DNA from 4 places in the Alteromonas sp. H02 genome. Region 1 is predicted to be linked to each of the others. Evidence: predicted binding sites of a transcription regulator. Region 1 holds the regulator's gene; each other region holds the start of a gene.
What was found. Region 1 encodes FNR, which switches genes on or off when oxygen is low (the NO sensors DNR and NnrR bind a similar motif). Its sites were predicted from a motif close to TTGATCTAGATCAA; they were not measured.
Positions count from the first base shown of each region.

Region 2: the regulator FNR is predicted to act here: its motif matches at 3,999-4,012, upstream of AC566Q_RS24360 (OmpW/AlkL family protein).
Region 3: the regulator FNR is predicted to act here: its motif matches at 3,569-3,582, upstream of ccmA (cytochrome c biogenesis heme-transporting ATPase CcmA).
Region 4: the regulator FNR is predicted to act here: its motif matches at 3,998-4,011, upstream of ccoG (cytochrome c oxidase accessory protein CcoG).

Region 1 is NZ_CM185021.1:2,566,365-2,572,293, reverse strand. Features, by position in the region: gene ccoP (cytochrome-c oxidase, cbb3-type subunit III) at 1-270, shown strand, start outside; gene AC566Q_RS11945 (FixH family protein) at 415-906, shown strand; gene AC566Q_RS11940 (heavy metal translocating P-type ATPase) at 906-3,284, shown strand; gene ccoS (cbb3-type cytochrome oxidase assembly protein CcoS) at 3,294-3,497, shown strand; gene AC566Q_RS11930 (sulfite exporter TauE/SafE family protein) at 3,490-4,158, shown strand; gene fnr (fumarate/nitrate reduction transcriptional regulator Fnr) at 4,185-4,922, shown strand; gene uspE (universal stress protein UspE) at 5,045-5,929, shown strand, end outside.
Region 2 is NZ_CM185021.1:5,278,793-5,284,721, forward strand. Features, by position in the region: gene AC566Q_RS24335 (IS1595-like element ISAma5 family transposase) at 1-805, shown strand, start outside; gene AC566Q_RS24340 (hypothetical protein) at 781-1,140, opposite strand; gene AC566Q_RS24345 (gamma carbonic anhydrase family protein) at 1,326-1,868, shown strand; gene aroE (shikimate dehydrogenase) at 1,873-2,688, opposite strand; gene AC566Q_RS24355 (group II truncated hemoglobin) at 2,687-3,133, shown strand; gene AC566Q_RS24360 (OmpW/AlkL family protein) at 3,203-3,886, opposite strand; gene hemF (oxygen-dependent coproporphyrinogen oxidase) at 4,038-4,961, opposite strand; gene tsaC (L-threonylcarbamoyladenylate synthase type 1 TsaC) at 4,964-5,527, opposite strand; gene AC566Q_RS24375 (DNA topoisomerase family protein) at 5,538-5,929, opposite strand, start outside.
Region 3 is NZ_CM185021.1:1,336,331-1,342,259, reverse strand. Features, by position in the region: gene AC566Q_RS06075 (heme lyase CcmF/NrfE family subunit) at 1-731, opposite strand, end outside; gene ccmE (cytochrome c maturation protein CcmE) at 728-1,198, opposite strand; gene ccmD (heme exporter protein CcmD) at 1,204-1,434, opposite strand; gene AC566Q_RS06060 (heme ABC transporter permease) at 1,424-2,182, opposite strand; gene ccmB (heme exporter protein CcmB) at 2,182-2,850, opposite strand; gene ccmA (cytochrome c biogenesis heme-transporting ATPase CcmA) at 2,847-3,476, opposite strand; gene AC566Q_RS06045 (hypothetical protein) at 3,712-5,929, shown strand, end outside.
Region 4 is NZ_CM185021.1:4,383,926-4,389,854, forward strand. Features, by position in the region: partial or broken gene AC566Q_RS20310 (efflux RND transporter periplasmic adaptor subunit) at 1-179, opposite strand, end outside; gene AC566Q_RS20315 (NUDIX hydrolase) at 244-801, shown strand; gene AC566Q_RS20320 (acyl-CoA dehydrogenase family protein) at 926-2,686, shown strand; gene AC566Q_RS20325 (DUF3016 domain-containing protein) at 2,734-3,270, opposite strand; gene AC566Q_RS20330 (hypothetical protein) at 3,427-3,792, opposite strand; gene ccoG (cytochrome c oxidase accessory protein CcoG) at 4,078-5,511, shown strand; gene AC566Q_RS20340 (serine/threonine protein kinase) at 5,524-5,929, shown strand, end outside.

The DNA.
Region 1 (5,929 bases):
GAAATGGAAGAAAATCACGATGTACTGGCCGAAGCTGGTAAAGCCCGCTTCATGGCATGTGCAGCCTGTCACGGTATGGACGGAAAAGGTAACCAAATGCTTGGCGCGCCTAACCTGACAGATAACATCTGGCTGTACGGTGGCTCTGAGCGTGCTATCACCGAAACTCTGACCTACGGTCGTAACGGTGTTATGCCTTCGTTCAAGAAAACACTGGGTGACAACAAGATCCACGTAGTAGCTACTTACGTGTACAGCTTGTCTAACTAAGATTTTAAAATATAATGCAAAAGCCTCGTTTTTTACGGGGCTTTTTTATTCACCACTAGCGTAATATCAATTCGCATAAAGCCCTGATCAGGTGTTATCCGAATTCGTATTAATCGTTCCATAAAGTTCATCGGGAATGCAGTAATGGAAAAAACCGATACCAAACCCTGGTATAAATACTTCTGGCCGTGGTTTCTAATAGCCGTGCCGGTTTCATCATTTGTTATGGCCTATTTCTTAGTAAATTTTGCCGCCAACACCGAAGATTCATTGGTAGTTGACGATTATTACAAAGAAGGTAAAGCCATTAACGCCAGCATGGCAAAGGTAGAAGAAGCCCGCCGGTTACGGATCATGACCGACCTAACGGTTAACGAAGGCCAGATTGCGCTGGAATTTCATAGCGGTATTCCCAGCACCGGTAACGCCCTTAAGCTCAACTTTTATCACGTCACACTGCAGGAAAAAGACTTCTCGCTGCTGTTAACCCGCGATGCAAAAGGGATTTATCGTGGCTTTACCGAGCAGGACACCAACGGTAAATGGCGCGTATCTCTAACGCCTATCGATGACAGCTGGAAAGTACAGCAGGAAGTCTCTCTGCCTCGTAAAGATAAGATTCGATTCGTTCCCTAATGAACGTTACCGCCATCGAATGCTACCACTGCGGGTTACCGGCAGAAGCAGACAGCCCCTATCATGCCACTATACTCGGTAAAGACCGGGTTATGTGCTGTCCCGGTTGTCAGGCGGTAGCCGAAGCCATCGTCGACAATGGTCTGGAAGATTATTATCAGTTTCGCACCGAACCGGCTGCCCGGGGTGATACTGAATTTCAGGCCACGCTGGGAAAACTGGCGATGTATGACGACCCTGCCCTGCAGGAAGACTTCGTTATTGATGAAGGAAATAACAAGCAAATTCAGCTCACGGTAGAGGGGATCACCTGTGCGGCTTGTGGCTGGCTGATAGAAAAGCAACTGGCCAGGGTAAACGGCATCAACCAGGTTTCCGTGAATGTTTCGGAGCGCCGGGCTGCGGTTACCTGGTCTGACGAAGTTATTCATCTGAGCGGCATCTTGAAGGCGCTTAAGAAAATAGGCTATGCAGCACTGCCATTTCAGCCGGATCAACATGAAGCCTCTTACCAGAACGAACAAAAGCAGTTTCTCAAAAAACTGGGACTTGCCGGGCTGATGACCATGCAGGTCATGATGTTAATGACGGGCCTGTATTTTGATTTGTTTGGTGCTATCGAAACGGAAACCCGCCAGTATTTTTATTGGGTTGCACTGGTTCTTACTACGCCGGTGGTTTTTTATTCCGGCAGTACTTTTTACCTGGGGGCAATAAAAGCCATCAGTGCCCGTACAGTTAATATGGATGTGCCGGTGACTATCGCCGTTTTCGGTACCTATATTGCGGGGATCAAATCTACGTTGCTGGAAACCGGTGACGTGTATTTTGAATCCATCTGCATGTTTATCTTTTTGCTGCTGCTAAGCCGCTACCTGGAGCACCGCTCCCGTCATCGGGCAACGCAGATATCTGCCAATATGATGCAGTACATCCCGGTTACCGCTCACCGGCTGAGCGATGATGGCAAAGTTGAACCCTGCCTGGCAAAACACCTTGCCGTGGGCGATAAGGTACTGGTGAAAGCGGGTGAAACCATTCCGGTCGACGGCCGCATTATCGAAGGCGCTTCAGCCATTGATGAGTCCATGCTCACCGGGGAGTTTGAGCCGGTCCTGAAAGAAACTGGCGCGGCGGTATTTGGTGGTACGGTGAATCAACAAAATACCCTCACCATAGAAGTGCATCAGCAACTCAAATATGCACTGGTAAATCAGGTTATACGCCTGCAATCCACCGCCATGGCCAACAAGCCCAAAGCGGCGCAAATGGCAGATTCGTTTTCCCGTTATTTTGTTGTGGCGGTATTAGCGATTAGTGCCCTCACCTTTGCTTACTGGACTGTACAGGGTAACAACGAGGCATTCTGGATAGCAATTGCGGTACTGGTAGCTACCTGCCCCTGCGCGTTGGGCCTGGCTACGCCATCGGCGCTTACCTGTGCCATGGCCAGACTCAACAAACAGGGAATATTGCTCAAGCGCGCCGATGCGCTGGAGCAAATCACCGGTATCGATACCATTGCCCTGGATAAAACCGGTACCCTCACCGAAGGTAAATTCGGCATTGCCGATCGCTGGTTTGCGGATCCAACGCAGGCGGAGTATCACTTTAATGTAACGGCAAGCCTTGAGGCTCGTTCTGAACACCCTATCAGTAAGGCATTTTCTGCCAGCGAGTCATTTGCGGTGAGTGAATTTGAAGTCACTGCCGGCGGCGGTATTCGTGGCTCGGTAGAGGGTAAACAATACCTGCTCGGCTCAGCCACGTTTACCCAGGCAGACCCGTCTGCTGTACCGGTAAGCGCCAATGTGTACCTGGTTTGCAATGGCGAGTGCCTGGCGGCCTATGAAGTTACCGACAGTCTTAAGAGCGATACGGCTGAAACCCTCGCTGGGTTAGACAGCTTTCAGTTGGTGCTATTAAGTGGAGATACCCAGCAGAATGTTGATAAGCTGGCCGCTAAGCTGCCCCTGGCAGTGGCCACCGGTGAATTAACTCCACAACAAAAATATCAGGCGGTGCAAAAACTGCAGGCTCAGGGACATAAAGTCATGATGCTGGGTGATGGTATTAACGATGCGCCGGTACTGGCCAGTGCGGATGTTTCGGTTGCGGTGGGTAATGCCACTGATATTGCCCGCAATGCGGCGGACGTTGTGTTGTTGAGCGAGTCACTCAGCACCGTACCAGCACTGGTGGATATTGCCGCAAAAACCCGCCGCAAAATCCGCCAGAATATTTTCTGGGCGCTGGGCTACAACCTGCTTATTTTACCTTTTGCAGTTTCCGGCCTGCTGTTGCCGTGGATGGCCGTGATCGGTATGTCATTAAGTAGTATCATAGTGGTCTCAAACTCGACCCGATTATTAAAGTAAGGCGGTATTGTGAGTATAATTTATGTGCTGATCCCGTTGGCTATTATTCTGGTCGCGGTGGCGCTGGGGATTTTCTTCTGGGCGGTAAAATCCGATCAGTTTCAGGATCTTGAGCGCCAGGGCTACAGCATCCTGTTCGACGACGACTTACCCGAAGAAGAACGTCACCAACAAGCCAAAACCCAGGATAAAGCTAACAACGATAATGAGTGATTACAGCTTTATTTCGGCCTTTGTCGTAGGCCTTGCCGGCTCGTTACATTGCGTAGGCATGTGCGGAGGGATAGCCGGAGCCTTGCGAGCAGCAGTACCCGGCGGTCAGCCCCCCCTGCCCTATATTGTCAGTTATAACCTTGGGCGCATAACCAGTTATGCCATTGCCGGCGCCGTGACCGGTGTACTTGGTCAGGTGGCCCGCGCCTCAGTAAGCCATGGCCTGATGATTTTTCAGTTACTCAGCGCCGTGATGCTGATTGCCATGGGGTTATATCTGGCTCAGTGGTGGCGTGGTCTTGCTCACCTGGAAAAACTGGGGAACGGGCTTTGGCAACGCATTCGTCCGTGGTCGAAACGTTTTATACCGTTCAGGTCACCTTTATCGGCGTTTCCTTATGGTTTTATCTGGGGCTGGTTACCCTGTGGACTGGTTTATTCAACCCTTACCTGGGCACTAGTCAGTGGTGATGGCTTGTATGGCGCTGCAACAATGGCTGCCTTTGGACTGGGTACTTTACCCGCGTTGATTGCCGTGAGCCTGGGGGCTGGCTGGTTGTTAACGCTCCTGCAACACCCAAAGTCTAAGTCATTAGTCGCATGTTGCCTGATAATATATGCGATTTTCTTGATTTACCGCACCCTAACCGGTAATAATTAAACGACTCCCACACGGAGACGTAATCTATGTCAAAAGGCTCAGAATTTTCGATTCATTGTCAAAGCTGTAGTTTCAGCCATTTGTGCCTGCCGGTTTCGTTAAATAAAACCGAACTCGATTCGCTGGATGATATCATCGAGCGTAAAAAGCCGCTTCACAAGCACGATAAACTGGTTAAAGCCGGTGATAAATTTAACTCGCTTTACGCAGTGCGTGCTGGTTCATTTAAATCTTTTGTAAGTAGTAAAGACGGCGAAGAGCAAATCATTGGCTTTCATTTTCCCGGTGATATTATCGGCTTTGATGCGCTGCGCGAAAATGCTCACCAGAGCTACACCCAGGCGCTCGAAACCGCTATGGTTTGTGAGTTACCTTATGAAACGCTGGATAAAATGGCGGTTCAGTTCCCTAAATTGCGTCACCAGATCATGAGCTTTATGAGTGCCGAAATTAAGCAGGATCACGATCTGATGATGTTGCTTAACAAGCGTACTGCCGAAGAACGCCTGATATATTTTCTTGCGCATCTGTCCAAACGCTTTGAAGACCGTGGCTTTTCGCCGCGTCAGTATAACCTGAGTATGACCCGTAATGAGATTGGTAATTACTTGGGCCTGACCGTAGAAACCATCTCGCGTCTGTTAACTCGCTTCCAGAAGGAAGGCATTATCAAGGTTGATGGCAAACTTATCACTATCCTCGATTTTGAAGCGATGGATAATAAACTGCATAGCATGGATATTCCTTCCACCACTATTAGTTAGTCCGTTAAAAAGCTGTTTTTCTCTGGTTTTGTAGCATTACTTGATCCCAGACAAGTCTGAAACTGGAGAAACAGCTGTTCACGTCGTACACTCATAATGAATACTTCCCATGGAGAGTCGTTATGATTGAGTACAGCAACATCCTGGCCGTAGTAGAACCCGAAACGGACAACCAGCCTGCTATCTCCAGAGCCATTGAACTGGCCGAAAAAACCGGCGCATCCATTACCGCCTTAATGACCATCTATGATTTCTCTTACGAAATGACCACCATGCTTTCCGGTGAAGAGCGTGAGGCCATGCGTCAGGCGGTGGTGAACGAGAGAACAGCCTGGCTTAAGGGACAACTGGCAGAGTACGGCCAGCCTATAGAGGCTGCCGTGGAATGGAATAACCGCCCTTATGAAGCCATTATTAAATACGCCCTTGCCAGCAAGGCCGACATTGTGGTGAAAGCAACCCGCTCTCACGATGATTTACGTTCAGTAATCTTTACCCCCACCGACTGGCATTTAGTTCGCAAGTGCCCTGCTCCGGTACTGCTGGTTAAAGAGCACGACTGGCCCCGGGATGGCAAAATTGTAGCGGCAGTTAACGTAGGAACGGAAGACCGCGAACATGCCCAGCTGAATGATCGCCTCACTAATATTGCATTGGATTATGCCAGGTTGCTGAGCGGTCATGTTCATCTGGCCAACTGCTATCCGGGCACGCCGCTAAACATTGCCATTGAGGTGCCTGAGTTTGATCCCGAATCTTACAATGCGTCGGTGAAAAACCATCACCTTGAGGAAATGGAAAAACACAGTAATCAGTACAGCATTCCGCTGGATAATTGCCATGTAAAAGAAGGATTACCGGAAAAAGTTATCCCGCAGGTCGCCAAAGAGCTGGATGCCGAGCTGGTGATTATTGGTACCGTAGGTCGTGTAGGCATTTCAGCAGCACTCATTGGCAATACCGCCGAACACGTTATCGATGAACTCAACTGTGATGTACTGGCAATT
Region 2 (5,929 bases), 2.7 Mb from region 1:
CCCGCACTGTCATAGCTCACTGATCAATCGGCACGGCAAGGTAAACAAGATGCAGCGTTATCGCTGCAAGAACTGCGGCAAAACCTTTGTAGCGACAACGGCGACACCGCTAGCTCGACTAAGATACAAAGAGCTGTGGTTAGAATATATTCGCTGTATGCTGGACAGTAAGCCATTGCGTAAATGTGCCGAAGAATGTGGTCTCCACCTTGAAACATCGTTCAGGTGGCGGCATCGATTCTTGGCGCTACCATCAGCACTGAAGGCGAGCAAACTAGAAGGTATTATCGAGGCTGACGAAACACTTTTTCCCTACTCAGAGAAAGGCTCAAAACGGATGACTCGTCAGCCCCGCAAAAGAGGGATGAAAGCGAAAAAACGAGGGCGTTCAAAAGATGACTGGGTGCCCGTTTTAACGGTCAGAGACAGAGCCAAGAATACGTATGAGGCCGTAGTGCCAAGTGTTACATCGGCAACTCTGCATCAGGAGCTAGCAGGAAAATTAGAGAAAGACAGTGTGTTATGTAGTGATGGATATAAGCCCTACATAGCTCTTTCTGAGAAAAATGATTTAATACACAAGCGCTTAGACGTGGCGGGAGGTGTTAAGGTGATAGATAAAGTCTTTCATATTCAGAATGTTAACGCCTATCACAGTCGTCTGAAAGCGTGGATAAAACGGTTTCACGGAGTCGCCACAAAATACCTAGAACATTACCTTGGTTGGTTCAGGTTTATGGATAACCCAGAAAACCTTAACGGAAACAGGCTCTTTTCGATTCAACAACAGTTAATCCGAACATAGCCATCATCAAACCAGCCCCTGATCCGAAAGTGTGAGTCTTCCTGGTAGGTTTTCTCCCCACGTTTACCAATAAAGTAACCATGAAATACGCCTACTTTAATCCCTGGGATAAAATGATAGATGTAATTACCAGGAGTAAGCGTGGCATCGGGATTATAGGCAACAAGCTCCTCAACCGTTGCCAGTCTTTTTTCATCGGGACGTAATAGATCTTCACATTCCGGTTCTAAATACCATGCAACTTCGCCACCGCGCTCTTTAATCTCAGACTGGATTGGTCGTAATATAGAATAAGCGTAAGGTAATGCGGCAAACAGAACATAGCGCTTTGACATGGACTCTCCGTAGTAATAACTAAGACTTAATACGATATTGTATCAGTATTCATTTTTTATCGAGTTTCAATCTGACCACACATCGATAAGAATGTTCTTTATAAACGTTGTGATTCGAATATTTGCGCAGTAAATGCTTATAATGGATCTCTTCCCCTACAACACATCATCTCAAAGAGAATTAAATGCAACAAACAATTAGCAGCTTTAGAGGAATGACACCTGATATTGGTCAGGGAGTGTATATTGCAGACTCAGCACGCTTAGTGGGTGAGATAACTATTGGTGAAGACAGTAGCGTCTGGCATATGGTCGCCGCAAGGGGCGATGTTAACTATATAAAAATAGGCGTACGTAGCAATATACAGGACGGCACTATTCTTCATGTTACCCGTAAATCAGCCGGCAATCCTGAGGGTAATCCTCTTATTATTGGTGATGATGTTACGGTAGGACATAAATGTATGTTGCATGGCTGTATATTAGGAAATCGTATTCTGGTAGGAATGGGCGCTATTATAATGGACGGTGCCGTTGTAGAGGATGATGTGTTTATCGGCGCTGGTACACTGGTTCCGCCGAATAAACGCCTGGAAAGTGGTTATTTGTATGTTGGTAATCCTATGGTACAAAAGAGGCCGTTAAAAGAGGCAGAAATAGCCTTCTTAAAACAATCTGCCATTAACTATGTTGAGCTAAAAGACGACTACCTTGCTGAAGGTGCGTAGCCCCCTAGCGGTTACGCAGGTGTTCAATAACACTGCCCGTTGACGGCTGTTTGCCAGTCCAGATATAAAACGCCGCGGCAGCTTGCTCGACAAGCATACCCAGACCATCCAGTTGCTTTGCGGCACCCAGTTGCTCAGCATGGGCCATAAATACCGTCGAAACATTATCCTTTGAGTACACCATATCGTAAGCGAGCTTGCAGTTAGCCAGCACTTCATCAGGTACGCTGGGTAGCGTTCCGGATAAACTGGCAGAGGTAGAGTTAATCACCACATCGTAATTTGCCAACAGTTGTTTAGGGTTAACTGCTGTTACCTTTGGGTTATTGGCATCTTCAGCAATGGCCTGAGCTTTTTCTAAAGTTCGATTAAGAATGTGCAGGTTTTCAACGCCGGCATTTAGCAGCGGATGGACAACACCACGGGCAGCGCCACCGGCGCCTAACAGCAACACTTTGGTACCTTGCAGATTTAAGCCGTTATTGGTGAGGTCTGCCACCAGACCAATACCATCTGTATTGAAAGCACATAACTCGCCCTCTGCGTTACGCATCAGCGTATTCGCGGACCTGGCCATTACTACCGCATCATCTTTATGCTTCGCCATGGCGCAGGCTCTTTCTTTAAAAGGGACGGTAACGTTGCAACCTGCCGCTTGTGGTATAGCGAAAAAATTGCCGATGGAGGCTTCAAAGCCCTCTAATGGGGCCTCTATTTTCTCGTAGCTGATATCCTCAGCACAGGATTTAGCAAACATTTGATGAATGGTTGGTGATAAACTCTGAGCAATTGGATTTCCAAATACGGCAAACTTTTTCATGGGACTATTATCGAAACTGGGTATGGGAAAGAAAACTTCGGACAACAATACTGGTGTTACTACCCCCTATCAAGCAATAGGTGGAGAAAATACCGTCATGCAACTGGCGAATCGGTTTTATGACATTATGGAAACTGACCCTATGGCGGCGGAACTTTTAGCCATTCACCCGCAACCACTGGATCGTATCCGTCATGTTTTCTTCCTTTACCTTACCATGTGGCTGGGTGGCCCTAACCAATACGAACAGGAACGTGGCCATCCCCGGTTAAGGGCCAGGCACCTGCCCTTTACCGTTACTCCAAAGCTAAAAGCACAATGGATGTATTGCATGCGCAAGGCTATGTATGAATGCGTTAACGATATGAATATAGCCGATCAGTTGCTAAAGGCATTGGATCAACTCGCCGACCATATGGTTAACCGTGAAGACGAAGCCGTATAAAAAAAGGCCCTTCAATGAAGGGCCAACAGGCAGTGCAAAAACACAAGGTGAAACTGATAAAACTATTTTTTAGAACTTATAACCCGCAGAAATAGTAAATACATAAGGGTCAATATCCACGTCTACGCTGCCTTTTACATCAGCAACGGTGAACTCTGCAGTGGTGTCGATTTTGATATAACGGGCAGAGGCATTCAGAGACCAGTTTTCATCGATTTGATAATCAAAACCTACCTGCGCGGCTAAACCAAAAGAGTTATCCAGGTCCAGATCCGTAAAAGTTTGATCTTCGCGGGCACCGGTGAATTCTTCGTCGAAGAAAATGGTGTAGTTAACCCCCACGCCAACGTATGGCGTAAAGGCACTGTTAGTATCAAAGAAGTAAACCGCGCTAAGAGTGGGTGGCAGTTGTGTAACTTCTGCCAGTTTGCCGTCACCTAATCCCAGACCATTGTCTGCAGTATCGATAAGGGTAACGTCATGGCTAAATGGTGTGGCAGCCAGTACTTCAAGGCCCCAGTTAGAATCCAGCATGTAAACCAGGTTCAGGCCAAGCTGAGTGTTAGAATCGACTTCTACGCCCATTCCTACGTTGCCACCCAGGGCATCTACATTAACGTTGCTTGAATCGTCGTTTGGTGAAACAGAAGTTAAACCTGCACGAACAATGATGTCGCCGGCTTCATAGGCAAATGCTGAAGGCGCAGATACTAGTGCGGCTAGAACTAGTGTAGCTAATGCTGATTTTTTCATTGTGTATTTTCTCATTCGTTTAAGTTGATGGAGGCTAATGTACGCCTCCTGACAAATAAAAATTTGATCTAAAACAAGTTTGAAAATACGTTTAAAAATCTGCGGATTAAGGTTGATCTACGTCAAAAGATACTGGCGCAAAAGCTCGCTTTTACCATTGATGAGGAGTAAGCCAGTCCTGCAGTTTGGCTTCCGGTGACCCCGCAGGCGCGGCAAAACCATACTCCCAGCGCGCAAGTGGCGGCATAGACATAAGGATTGACTCGGTTCGTCCGCCTGTTTGTAAACCAAACAAAGTACCGCGGTCATATACCAGATTAAATTCTACATAACGTCCGCGCCGGTAAAGCTGGAACTGGCGTTCACGCTCACCATAAGTATTGTTCTTACGTTTTTCTATAATCGGCACATAGGCATCCAGGTACCCATTGCCCACAGCCTGAATGTAAGCAAAGCACTGCTCAAAATCCCACTGGTTGAGGTCATCAAAGAATAACCCGCCAACCCCACGGGTTTCGTTACGATGTTTAAGATAGAAATACTCATCACACCACGCCTTGTGCTCGGCATAAACGGTGTCGCCGAATGGCTTACAGATCTTCTTCGCGGTGTTATGCCAGTGCTGCACATCTTCTTTAAAGGGGTAAAAAGGGGTTAAGTCGAAACCACCACCAAACCACCAGATTGGCGTCTCTCCCTCTTTTTCGGCAATAAAGAAACGCACGTTAGCGTGCGAGGTAGGAACATAAGGGTTATGGGGGTGAATCACTAAAGACACACCCATGGCCTGAAAACTACGACCAGCCAGTTCAGGGCGCGAAGCCGTTGCTGAGGCAGGCATTTGGTTGCCATGCACGTGAGAAAAGTTTACTCCCCCCTGCTCTATTACCGCGCCGTTCTTAATCACCCGCGAGCGACCACCACCCCCTTCTTGCCGCTCCCAGGCATCTTCTACAAAGTGTCCCTTGCCATCGGCCAGTTCCAGGGTGTGACAGATATTGTCTTGCAAAGCCAGTAAAAACGCTTTAACCGACTCAATCGCCTGAGGCGTATCCTTTAAGGGGGTAATACTCATGTTTAATTCCGAATGGTGGTACCGGTTAAGGCATCTTTAATAGTTGACGGTTGAGCGGCTCCGCCTACCAAACCTTCCACATAGTGAACACTGTTAGCAAAATAACTGCGGGCTTCTTCTGTGGTTCTGGCTGGTTCCTGCCCGGTCAGGTTAGCGCTGGTCGACACAATAGGACGGCCGAGTTTGTTACACAGCGCCCGTGCCCCTTCGTGAGCGGTAACCCTGACGGCGATAGCATTGTGCTCGCCGGTCAGCCATTTTGGTGCCGTAGCAGACTTAGGCAATAACCAGGTTACCGGGCCAGGCCAACAGGAAAAAATACTGAAGCGTTTATCCTGGGGAATGGCATTATCGTTTACATAAGGCAGCAGTTGTGAATAGTTGGCAGCGAGCAGAATAAGGCCTTTTTCTACCGGGCGCTGTTTTAGCGCCAGCAACGACATAACAGCCGCCTCGTTATCGGGGTCACAACCAATGCCCATCACCGCTTCAGTGGGATATACCATGAGTTGGCCACTTTCAAACGCTGCTACATCAGCATCCTGATGAACGGAATCAACGCTCATTTGTTACCTCTTATTCTGCTTCTTGTTCGCTTTGTGCTTCTTTATAGCCACATAATGGCTGCGGGCACACTAAACGCCCCTTCTTTTCGACCAGTATAGCCCATCCGCAATCCGGACAGGACTTCTCAACCGGCGCGAAATTTACCACATAACGGCATTCAGGATAACGATTACAGGCAAAAAAGCGCTTACCGTATTTATTGGTGCGATCGAGCAGGTGTCCTTGTTGGCATTTAGGACAGGTAACAGAGGTATCGGTTTGCGGTTTAGCATTTTCGATATGATGACAGGCAGGAAAGTTAGTACAGCCGATAAACATACCGTAACGGCCTTTTTTGATGGCCATGGACGAGCCACATTCAGGGCAATGGCTGTCTTCTATCACTTTTAATGTGGTTGTTT
Region 3 (5,929 bases), 1.2 Mb from region 1:
GGATCCCAGAACCACCAGCCACCCCAGCCTAGCTCGTAATAGGCCCACCAGCTCCCGAGCGCAATGCCTACTGAGAGGAAGCTCCAGGCGGCAATTACCCAGGGCCGTGACCATCTCGCCCAGGTTGAATCAAGCTGTCCTGAAAGCAGCGCCGATACGGCAAACGCGAAAGCCACAGAAAACCCGACATACCCCATATACAGCATAGGTGGGTGAATGATCATGCCAAAGTCCTGCAGCAGCGGATTCAAATCCCGGCCATCTACCGGAAAATAAGGCAACATGCTGTCGAATGGATTAGAGGTCAGCAGAATAAACATATAAAAACCCACCGACACCAAGCCAAGTACTGCCAGCACCCGCGCAATCATAATTTGCGGAATACCGCGGCTAAACAGGGCTACGGCCACTGTCCATAATGACAACATCAGCACCCAGAGTAAAAACGAACCTTCGTGCCCGCCCCAGACGGCCGTGACCTTATAGTACACCGGCAAACGGCTGTTAGAATTTTGCGCAACATAATTAAGCGAAAAGTCGTCGGTCACAAAGGCATAGACTAAACAGCCAAATGCCAGGGCAGTAAAACTAAACATGGCAATGGCCAGAGGACGGGCGGTGCCAATCATGGCATTGTGCCCTTTGAACGCTCCCCACAGCGGATAGACCGACAATAAAATGGAAGCAACCAGCGCCAGCGCGACGGCAATATTACCTATTTCGGGGATCACGAGCCTGTATTTCCTTGATTGGGGTTAACATGCTTAATACCTTTCATCTTCTCGGCGAGTTCCGGCGGCATGTATTCTTCGTCGTGTTTAGCCAGAACTTCTTCGGCTTCAATCACACCGGATTCCAGCAACACACCGGTAGCGACGATGCCCTGCCCTTCACGAAACAAATCAGGCAGGATACCGGCATAACGTACCGTAACCTGCGGACCGGTATCGATAAGATTAAAGCTCACCGCCAGTGATTCTGAATCCCGACTCACAGTGCCCGGTACCACCATGCCACCAATTCTCAGGCGCTGACCGACCGTAGGTTTTACCCCTTCTTTGCCCTCGACGATTTCAGAGGGCGTATAGAACAAATCGATATTGTCGGTCAATGCGAATAGCATCAGCGTGATCGCACCTACAATCAGTAAACCAATGCCACCAACGGCAGCGAGTCGCTTTTGTCGTCTTGGATTCATACTGCTTAACTACCTGTCTGTTGTGATTCAGATTGCACTGCCTGAGCCTTTCGCGCCGCCGCAATTCGGGCTTGCCGCGCTTGTTCTTCACGGGCATTGCGCAACAACTTTTTATGGGTGCCGGCACTGTCGATAACTACCCACACCAGCGCCAGTAAAGACACACCAAACGACAGCCACACATAAAGGGCATAGCCGCCCATGGCCAGAAAATCCTGCAAACTATCAAACTGCATGGTCATCTCCGAGCGCTCGCGCCGCCAGATCTTTCACCCAGGGGCGGTGATATTCTCGCCGAATGATTTCATTTTTCATACGCATTACGGTCACTGCTGCAATAAATAAGGCCAAACCCAGCAAAGCGATCAATAATGGCCACAGCATTTCCGGCGCAATGGAAGGTTTATCAAATTTACTGATTGTCGCGCCCTGATGCAGGGTATTCCACCATTCTACCGAATAATGAATAATGGGGACATTCACCACACCAACAAGAGCCATTACCCCGGCCGCCTTCCCCGCCTGTTGCTTATCTTCAAACGCGCCATACAGGGCAATCACACCAAGGTAAAGAAATAACAGGATCAGCTCTGAAGTAAGTCTGGCATCCCATACCCACCAGGTCCCCCACATAGGTTTACCCCAGGCCGCGCCGGTAAACAACGCAATAAAGGTCACCACCGCTCCAACAGGCGCCATCGCAATCATGGCCATAAACGCGGTTCGCCATTGCCACACAATGCCCACCAACGCGGCAACCGCCATGGCTACATAGGTACTCATCGACAAAATGGCGCTGGGTACATGGATATAAATAATCCGAAAAGAATCACCCTGCTGATAGTCCTGCGGGGCAAAGGCCAGCCCCCAGATGCTGCCGGCGATTAAGCATAGAATACCAGGCCAGAGAAAATAGGGCTGAAGCGTTACGCACAGTTGATACGCTCGCTCAGGTTTTGCATACGGATGTAACCACTTCCACATCAGTTTTGACTCACTTTAAGTGCATAAGCAATTGCAAAGGGGGCTGATGCCATCGCCAGCATTAGCATGGCGCCAATAATAGCAAGTTGTGCCCGGTAAGGTAATTGGAGTGCAGCAGAATCTACCGCCGAGGTGGCAAATATCAATAACGGAATAAACACCGGTATTAACAATAACGCCAACAACACACCACCACGTTGTAAACCTACCGTTAACCCTACCGCGATTGCCCCAACCAGCGACAATAACGGCGTGCCCAGCACCAGGGTTAGCATTAAGGCGATATACATATCGACCGTCAGGTTTAAAAATAGTGCCAGTAACGGTGAAAAAAGTGCCAGCGGTAAAAAGCTCACCAGCCAGTGGACTAAAACCTTGACCGCTGCAATGGCCGCCACCGACTGACCGCTCAGCATGTACTGCTCCAGCGAACCATCCCAGAAATCGTCACGAAAAAGACGCTCCATGGCCAGTAGGGAGGAAAGAATCGCTGCAATCCAGATAACGCCTGGTCCTATCTTTTGCAGGGTAACCGGCCCGGGCCCAATGCCCAAAGGGAAAAGCGTGATCACCATTAATAAAAACATCAGCGGCTGGGCCAGCTCAGAACGCTGTCGAAAAGCCAGCGCCATATCCCGCTTAAAGATACCGTTTATCAAGGTATTCATAACCGATACTCCAGCACTAACTCGGTAAATGGCCCGGCCTGCTTGCTAAGCGGCTGATGCGAGGTCGTAATAATTGCGCCCTGATTAGCAACATGCTCACGCATATGGGTTTCGAGCAATTCAATACCATCGGTATCCAGCGCGGTGAAGGGCTCGTCTAGAATCCAATAGGTTGCTTGCTTTAACCATAAACGGGAAAGCGCGACCCGGCGCTGTTGTCCGGCCGAAAGCATTCTTACCGGCACATCCTCAAGCCCAACAAGTCCTAATCTTGCAAGCACGTCGTAGGCCTGTTGCGCAATAAAATCGGTGCTGTGTTGAGCACACCAGAAGCGCAGATTTTCCATCGCAGTCAGCGCACCATTAATACCAGCCTTGTGGCCTACATAGATCAGTTGCTGATTAAATCTGTCCCGCACTTTATCGAGCGGCTCGTCATCGAGCAGTAACTGGCCGCTCTCCGGCGCCGACAAACCGGTTAAGATCCGCAATAAACTGGTTTTACCCGCGCCGTTAGGACCCCGCAGGTAGATGAGCTGACCGGGCGATAAGCAAAACGACAGGTCAGTAAACAATACTCTGTCACGTTTAATACAGGTTAAATTGTCTGCAGCAAGTCCTGCCAAGATGCATCCCGTTCTGTTAGCAAAAAAATCCGTCGCATTCTATCATAAACCAGCGGCTTCGCATCTTACCCAAAGGGCGGATCGGCAAATTTCTGATCTATTTCAATCTTTGGCACGATTGACATTATACTTAACTGTTGAAACTGACTGCCGATAACGACTTATGCAATCATCCAATCTGCCCCCACAAGCAAGCGCCGAAAGCAGTCGAGTCAACGCTGCAGAGTCAGCGAACGTGACAACCAAAAGCCAGGCAATTGCCAGAATTGCTCAGGTTTTACAGCCAGTGCAGATTAACGCCTCTGCCGCCGTTCAGGTATCAGCCTCATCAGCAGGACAGCAAAAAACTTCCAGGGCCTTACCATCGAATAATGCCAGCGTGTTTATGGCCACAAACCAGCAGTTACTGCAGGTTAGCCCTGCCTTCCGCGTGGCCAGTGCCGAGAACTTGTTGCTGGTTCGATTGCCTGCAGAAGCACCGATTCAGCCGCCGCAGGGTTCCGCGGTCCCATTTAAGAGCGTATTACCGCCGGATGCCGGGTCGATAGCATTACCCACGTTAGTAAAACTATCGCCGGAAACCGTTCGCCAACAGGTTTCCCAGGCGCAGTTTCAATCGCTAATGACGGCATTATCCCGAGCTTTGACTACACCAGTCACGCTACAGGCCACGGTTATTCAGCAAGATAATGCCTCAATAAGGGTTAATGCCGGTGCCCAGCGGCCTTTAATTATCGATATTCCGTTAGCAAAAGCGCCCAAACAGAGCGATGCATTATTAGCCAGTCCCTCAGGTAACAAACCTGTTTTACAGGCATCAGTAACGCTAACCGTTTCAACACGGCAAAACCAGCTACAAGTGCAAATTACTCCGCCTGCGTCATCTTTACAAACAGCGCAAGCGGCGCAACCCAGTGTACAAGGTTCAGCTTCAGTCCAGAATACGCCGGTTAGTTCATCGCGTGTTGTTAACGTGCCGCTGAACTCGCCTCTGGCGAATAAACTCACTCAGGCAGTGACTCAGCAAATGCCACTTAACGTGGAGCTGCCTAAACTGGCAAGTTGGGTAACTCAGTCACTCCCGCCTGCCGCAGCAAAGTCATTTCAGCAATTGAGTCCCATGCTCCCTGCGACAGTGAGTATAAAAGGCAATGAAGTAACCATTACCGGTAGCAAGACTCAGCTTTTAGCCGTTACTACAAATTCAACCACCGCTACCACGCAATTAGCACCAAAGGTCAGTCCTCAGCAAATGGGGCAACTTAATATTCAAAGCACGACTGCCAGGAACATCCCCCAGGTTACGATCAAGCCATTAGCAACCGAGCTTCAATCGAACGCAGGACAATCAACTCAACAAACATTTTCATTGTCGACGAAAGCGGCAGCGCCTAAAGCGGATATCAGCCCGCCTCAGAAGGAAATGGTGCGTTCTGGTGCACCGGACAACGTAGTAGGCAAGCCAGTGATACCGTCAGACGTAGAAAGTATTGCGAAGCATAAACTGGAGCAGCTCCCCGCCGAGGCAAAAACTGCACTCATGCAATTCATTCGCTCTGCCAACCGAATTAATGTCAGTAACACGGATTCGTTACAATCGAGTCTTAATGTGCTTATTACTGCACTGCAAAAATTCGCTAGTGCCAACCCGGCCCTTGCCAAACCCGTTAACTCAGTGATTGCGCAGCTACAACTTAATTTATCAGCGGCCAACAAACTGCCCACGGCAGAATCGTCAGTGCTTAAGCCTGAAGTCACTGGCTCTGCTGAGCCGGTGACTGCAAAAGCCGGTATCGACTCAGCTCAGCAAAGCACTGCGCTTAAACAACTACTTACATCACCAGCCTGGGTTCAGTCTCCGTTAATGCTCTCATCCCCCCCGGCCGGGCAGAACTTTTTAAGCGGGCTTATTCAGTTATTACAGGTGTCGCTGCTCGGCAGACACTTTAAAGGCCATGAGGATCTCGATCAGGCGCTTAACCGCCAGCGAACCTCAACGCCAAAAGGCAATGCACCAAACAGCCTGCTAGGTTCCATAACCGGCCGACAGGTAAGGGAGTTTGCCCAGCTCGACAGCCAGCAAAACCTGTTAAAACAGCTTAAGGGATTACTTGCCGGCCACCAAAGTGCCAAGCTTGGCAATATGGAACAAACGCTACAAGGCAATGACAGTTTTTATTATGTGCTACCCGGACTATTACCTCAGCAAAAGCCGGCTGAATTACTTATCCGCCGCGAGCGTGAACGCCAGACTGAACAGGATAACGAGTCAACTCAAACCCAATGGCACCTCACCATGAAGCTGGACATCGGTGAACAAGGAGAGCTGCTCACTAAAGCGAAAATCCGCGATGAACAGCTTTATCTTGATATTTATTCGTCGAATCAGGCATTACTGGAGAAAGTAGGCGTAACCCTCCCTTTTCTGCTCAAGCGATTTACCCAGCTTGGTT
Region 4 (5,929 bases), 1.8 Mb from region 1:
CCCAGTGCATCGATGGTAACCGGAAACAATTTATTGCTGACTTCGTAAACCTTAACCGGCGTTAGTTTTTTTGCCATCGTCTGACCGGCTTGCTCCTGAGGCCAGTTTAAAAAAGCCAGCAACCCAACCAGTAACACCAAACCCAACAACAGCGGCGACAGCTTTTTACCCAATGCCATAATCAATCCTGCTATACTGGTACCCAGATTAACGTCATCAGCGGGCACCGGAACTTAATAATAAATGTTAACCAACGGCTTAATTTTACCCGATAACCTCAGCAAGGGAGCGCGTTTAACAGCAATAATCAGTGTTTTAACGTTTTTCGGTTGCCAACCCCTGCCCCCGTCTGCACCGAGCTGCAGAATTTCTGAAAATGCCAGTCCATTATCTCCCTCACCAGAAGTCACTGCTGCAGCATGTCTTATTCGCATAGACAATAGCGTGTTGATGGTCAGGCACCGATTGTCCGGCAAACTGGATTTCCCGGCTGGCGGTACTCAGGGCGACGAGAGTCTGCGCTGTGCTGCACATCGGGAAACCTGGGAAGAAACCGGGTTTAACCTCGAGGTGGGCAAGCTGCTTACCTATTCCTCCTCAGGAATGCCAGTGTTCCATTGCACAGGCGAGGCCTCCATGGCGGCACTGGCCGAGCAGGTGCCAGCTCCAGGCTGGGCTAAAATAGAAGTAATCGAGCTGATTCGGGTAAACCCATTTGAAATAACCAACGAAGCATTGAGATTTAATGATGATCTGATCCCACTCCGTGATGCGTTTGTACAGGCAGGAGGGGCAGATTAGCCAGCCGGTTGTTGCTTTATTGCGCTGGCTCAAGTTAATGACACACTGTGATTTTGCATTTCATACAGGCGTTGTATGGTAACACCACCAAACAATCAGACCTGATTGAACAAAGGAGAATGTTATGCCGGCATACACCCCGCCACTCGCTGATTTTACTTTTCTGGTGAAAGACTGGCTGAAAATTGATGCACTATATCAGTCGTTGGGACTGGAAGAATTCGATGCGGAACTGGCACTGGAGGTTATCGAGCAAGGCGGCAAATTTGCCACTGACGTGGTCGCGCCGCTCAACCGTGAGGGCGACGAACAAGGTTGTAAGCTAAACAACGGCCAGGTAGTCACCCCCGATGGCTTTGCTGCAGCCTATCAAAGTTATGTGGATAACGGCTGGAATGCCATGCTCGGCGATATTGAGTATGGCGGACAAGGTCTTCCCTATTCCATGGCCGTGCCCGTGCATGAAATGCTGAATTCGGCCAATCTAAGCTGGCGGCTAACCACCATGCTTACCGAAAGTGCCGTGCTTGCAGTTACCAAGCATGCCTCTGATGAACTGAAAGCACAGTTTTTGGAAAAGCTGGTCAGCGGCCAGTGGACCGGTACCATGAACCTTACCGAACCGCAGGCAGGCAGTGACTTGAGTCTGCTATCGACCAAGGCAGAGCCAAATGGTGATGGCAGTTACAAGATAACCGGTAGTAAAATTTTCATCACCGCTGGCGATCATGACTGGACTGAAAATATCGTGCACATGGTGCTGGCACGCTTACCGGATGCACCAGCTGGTGTGAAAGGCATTAGCCTGTTTCTGGTGCCTAAATTCCTGCTCGACGCCAACGGCAATCCGGGCGAGCGGAACGCCCTGGCGCCCAGTGCGCTGGAAAAGAAAATGGGAATAAAAGCCAGTCCCACCTGCGTAATGAATTTCGACGGCGCTAAAGGCTGGCTGGTTGGCGAGCCACACTGTGGTCTGGCCTGCATGTTTACCATGATGAATGATGCCCGTTTTCAGGTGGGTCTTGAGGGACTGGGCGCTTCAGAGGCCTCTTTTCAGGGCGCATTGACTTATGCACGAGAACGTCTTCAATCCCGCGCACCACAAGGCGTACAACAACCGGATGACAAAGCAGATGCAATCGTTTACCAACCCGACATTGCGCGGATGCTGCTCACCCAAAAAGCATTGACAGAAGGTAACCGGGCACTGGCTATGTTGTATGCCAAATATATGGACATAGCGCATAATTCAGGCGGCGAAACGCATGACAATGCCGAGGCTATCCTGCAATTTTTAACGCCTATCTGCAAAGCGTTTATGACCGATACCGGTTTAGAGTCCGCCAGCCTGGGAATTCAGGTTTTTGGCGGTCATGGTTATATTCGTGAATGGGGCATGGAACAACTTATGCGCGATGTACGCATCGCCATGCTCTACGAGGGCACCAACGGTATTCAGTCACTCGATTTGATTGGCCGCAAACTGACCCGCGACCGCGGCGACATGCTGGGGGCTACGCGTAACGCTTTTGCAGAGTTAGTCGCCGGCATGGCCAACGGCGAAGCCCGGCAGCACGCATCGGCCTTACTGGACGAATGGTATCAGACCTCGTTACAGGTAAAAGCCTTTTCGGTGGTGGATGCTGCGGGTAGCGCCTGTGATTACCTGGCCTACAGCGGTTACTGCCTGCTTGGCGTATTATGGTATTCCATGGCAGATTGTGCAGCACAGGGCGATAATCCGGTGCTGGCCGCAGGTAAACAAAAAACCTGTGACTTTTATATGCAGCGGCTGCTGCCTCGTACCGCCGCCCATAAAGCTGCGCTGTTGGAGTCTGCAGACACCCTACTGGCCGTTGAGGGCAGTGAGTTCGATTATCTGTAAGCCTGTTAAGACCAATAAAAAGGCCGCTTAAGCGGCCTTTCTAACAATCAGTTTTTCGCGATGGTGTCTTCAAATTCATCATCAAACCACCGTTTGATCATGTCTTTTTCGTAGCGGAACGGATCGTTGCTGTGGGCGCGACTTATTCGATTCATAAAAGCCATCTCCTTAATCTTTACGTCGGCAGACTTCACCACTTTGTCGCCTTCTTTAAGTTGATAACTAAACTCCATGCGTGGAATATACACCGTATCGATGATACGGATGTCGAAAGCGCCTGCGCGCATGGTGGGCCAGACTTGCCCGGCCAAATCCAGATCCGTCACAGTTACTTCAAGTGTCTGCTCCTCCGGCAAGGCTTCTGCCAGTTTATTGAAGTATTTATCCAGCGACTTAAATACGCGGTTACGAAAACTTTTACGCGACTCGTTACTTGGTCTGACATCGGTGTACGACTTGGGGTCTTGCCAGGTAATTTCGACCTTCGTCTCTGCCGGCTCAGCAGTGCTTTTTTGGGCCAGACTGGCGCCTGAAAATACCATGAGTGCAGGTACCAGTAACCACGACGCTGTTACATTTCGCATTGTAGGATCCCCCAAAGGTTTGGTTCGAAATCAGAGTATATACGTACTCATCTAACCATTAGAACAATAAACCGGCAAAAAGTTTAACGGTTTATCGTAGCTTTGAGTCTATCAGTCTTCATCTGAACCGAGGATGAACAGGAGGAATCAACTATTTTACGTGTCGGTATTCAACACCGGTGAACGGCGAATCTCAGAGCAAAACGTGTGGAGTGTCACGCCATGGATGTACGGATTTCTATCTGTATTTTCACAATAAGCATCGTAGAATTGCAGCGTTCTGACCCGTGAGGACAGCACCGTATCGAGATAATCTTTCTGGTAAGGACGCATGGCCGAGTACTGCACTGCCAGGCTGTCTTTAATTTCAGCCAGCTGCTGGCGCTCTTCACGCGTAGCGATCTCTTCCATCCAGTCACTCAGCGTAGCCTGAACGTCAGAAAATAAATACTGAACAAACGGTAGCTGTAATACCACTACCAAAATAGCGATTTCAATGATGACAGCGATTGAACGAAACATGCTTTATACTTCTCCCAAACTAATGAGCCAAGTTTATCCCACGTCTAACCATTTAATAAGGTACGTGATTTATACGTAGTTATTAAGAGTTATAGCTGATCAGGATAGTTCATTTTTTCGCCAAACCTTTTTGTCGCAGGACTGGCACCAAGTGTGTACACCTAAAAAATGCGTTACACTGTCGCCGCGGCGAATCAGACTGCGATTGATCTATATTAAGTAAAATTAATATATGACAGGTATACTGCTGCCGTAATCATGTTTAGCTTCAATGAAGGTAGTCCCATGAACGATCAGATCCCGGTGAAAAATGTTACTCCGGTAAAAGTTCACAAACCCAAAAAACTCGACGAGTCGAAACGCTATACAGCGCGCGACCGAATCTACGTACGGTCGGTTAAAGGTCCGTTAGAAAACTTTCGTCGATTCTTCGGCTTCTTTTTTATTGCCTTATTCGTCGCCATCCCCTGGATCCAGTATGACGGCCATCAGGCTGTGCTGCTGAATATTATGGATCAGCGCTTTACGATTTTCTCATTGACCCTGTGGCCACAGGATCTGACGCTGTTGGCTTATATCTTTATTGTGTCTGCCTTCGCGCTGTTTTTTATCACTACCTTTGCCGGCCGGGTTTGGTGTGGCTTTATGTGCCCGCAAACCACCTGGACATACATATATGTGTGGTTTGAAGAGTTTTTCGAAGGTAACCGTAATAAGCGCATTAAGCTCGACGAACGTCCAATGGACTTCGATAAGTTCTGGCGCAAAGCGGCTAAGCATACTGCCTGGGTTCTGGTTGCACTGCTCACGGCCATGACCTTTGTTGGCTACTTCACTCCGGTGGCTCAGCTGTACGTTGACTTCTTTACCTTCAACACCAGTTTCTGGGCCGGCTTCTCTATTATATTCTTTACCGTGTGTACTTATGGTAACGCGGGCTGGATGCGTGAAATTATGTGTACCCACATGTGCCCCTATGCCCGCTTCCAGTCAGCGATGTTTGATAAAGATACCTTTACCGTATCTTACGACGCCAGCCGCGGTGAACAGCGTGGCCCACGCTCTCGTAAACTGGCCCATGAAGACTTGGCTGAAAAAGGCCTCGGCGAATGTATCGACTGTAACCTTTGTGTGCAGGTGTGCCCTACCGGCATCGATATTCGTAACGGCTTACAATACGAGTGCGTTAACTGTGGTGCCTGTGTGGATGCCTGTAACGGCGTAATGGAAAAAATGGACTATCCCAAAGGGCTTATCAGCTTTACCTCAGAGCACGAGCTGGCTGGCGGTACCACCCATATCGTTCGTCCTAAACTGGTAGGCTACCTGGTGGTACTGCTGGTAATGTGCGGTCTGCTGGTTGCAGATATCGTGACCCGGGTGCCCCTGGAAGTGGATATTATTCGCGACCGTAACTCCCTGTACCGCGAAAATATGAACGGCGACATCGAGAATGTGTACACCCTGAAGGTCCTTAATAAATCACAAACCGAGCACACTTATACAATTAAGGTAGAAGGTTTGGCGGAATACGAGTACATTGGCGAACAAGTTGTTACCGTGGGTGGCGGCGAGGTATACAGCCTGCCTGTATCTGTCGCAACTGATCCCTACAACCTGTCTGACCGGGTTACCGAAATATACTTTAATGTTTCCACCACCGAAGCAGACGGCACTGTTGTAGAGGTTAGCGAGCCATCGAAATTCCTTTATCGATAAACAGGCCTTAATGTGAGTGACTTTACCTTTGCCGAACTGTCACCCGATATGATCCTTGCCGCACTGGAACAGTGCGGCATTTTTCCTCAATCAGGACTCCTTGCGCTAAACAGTTACGAAAACCGGGTCTACCAGTTTTTAAGCGATGAACAAAAGCGCTATGTAGTGAAGTTTTATCGCCCGCAGCGATGGACTAACGAACAGATTCTTGAAGAACATGCCTTCAGCCAGGCGCTTGCCGATGCTGAAATCCCGGTGGTAGCCCCGCTTGCCCATCAGGGCGAAACACTGCATTTTGCTGAGCAGTATCGCTTTGCCTTATTTAATTCCGTGGGCGGCCGTCAGTTTGAACTGGATAATCTCGATCACCTGGAATGGATGGGCCGGTTTATTGGCCGCATGCATAAGGTCGCCAGCA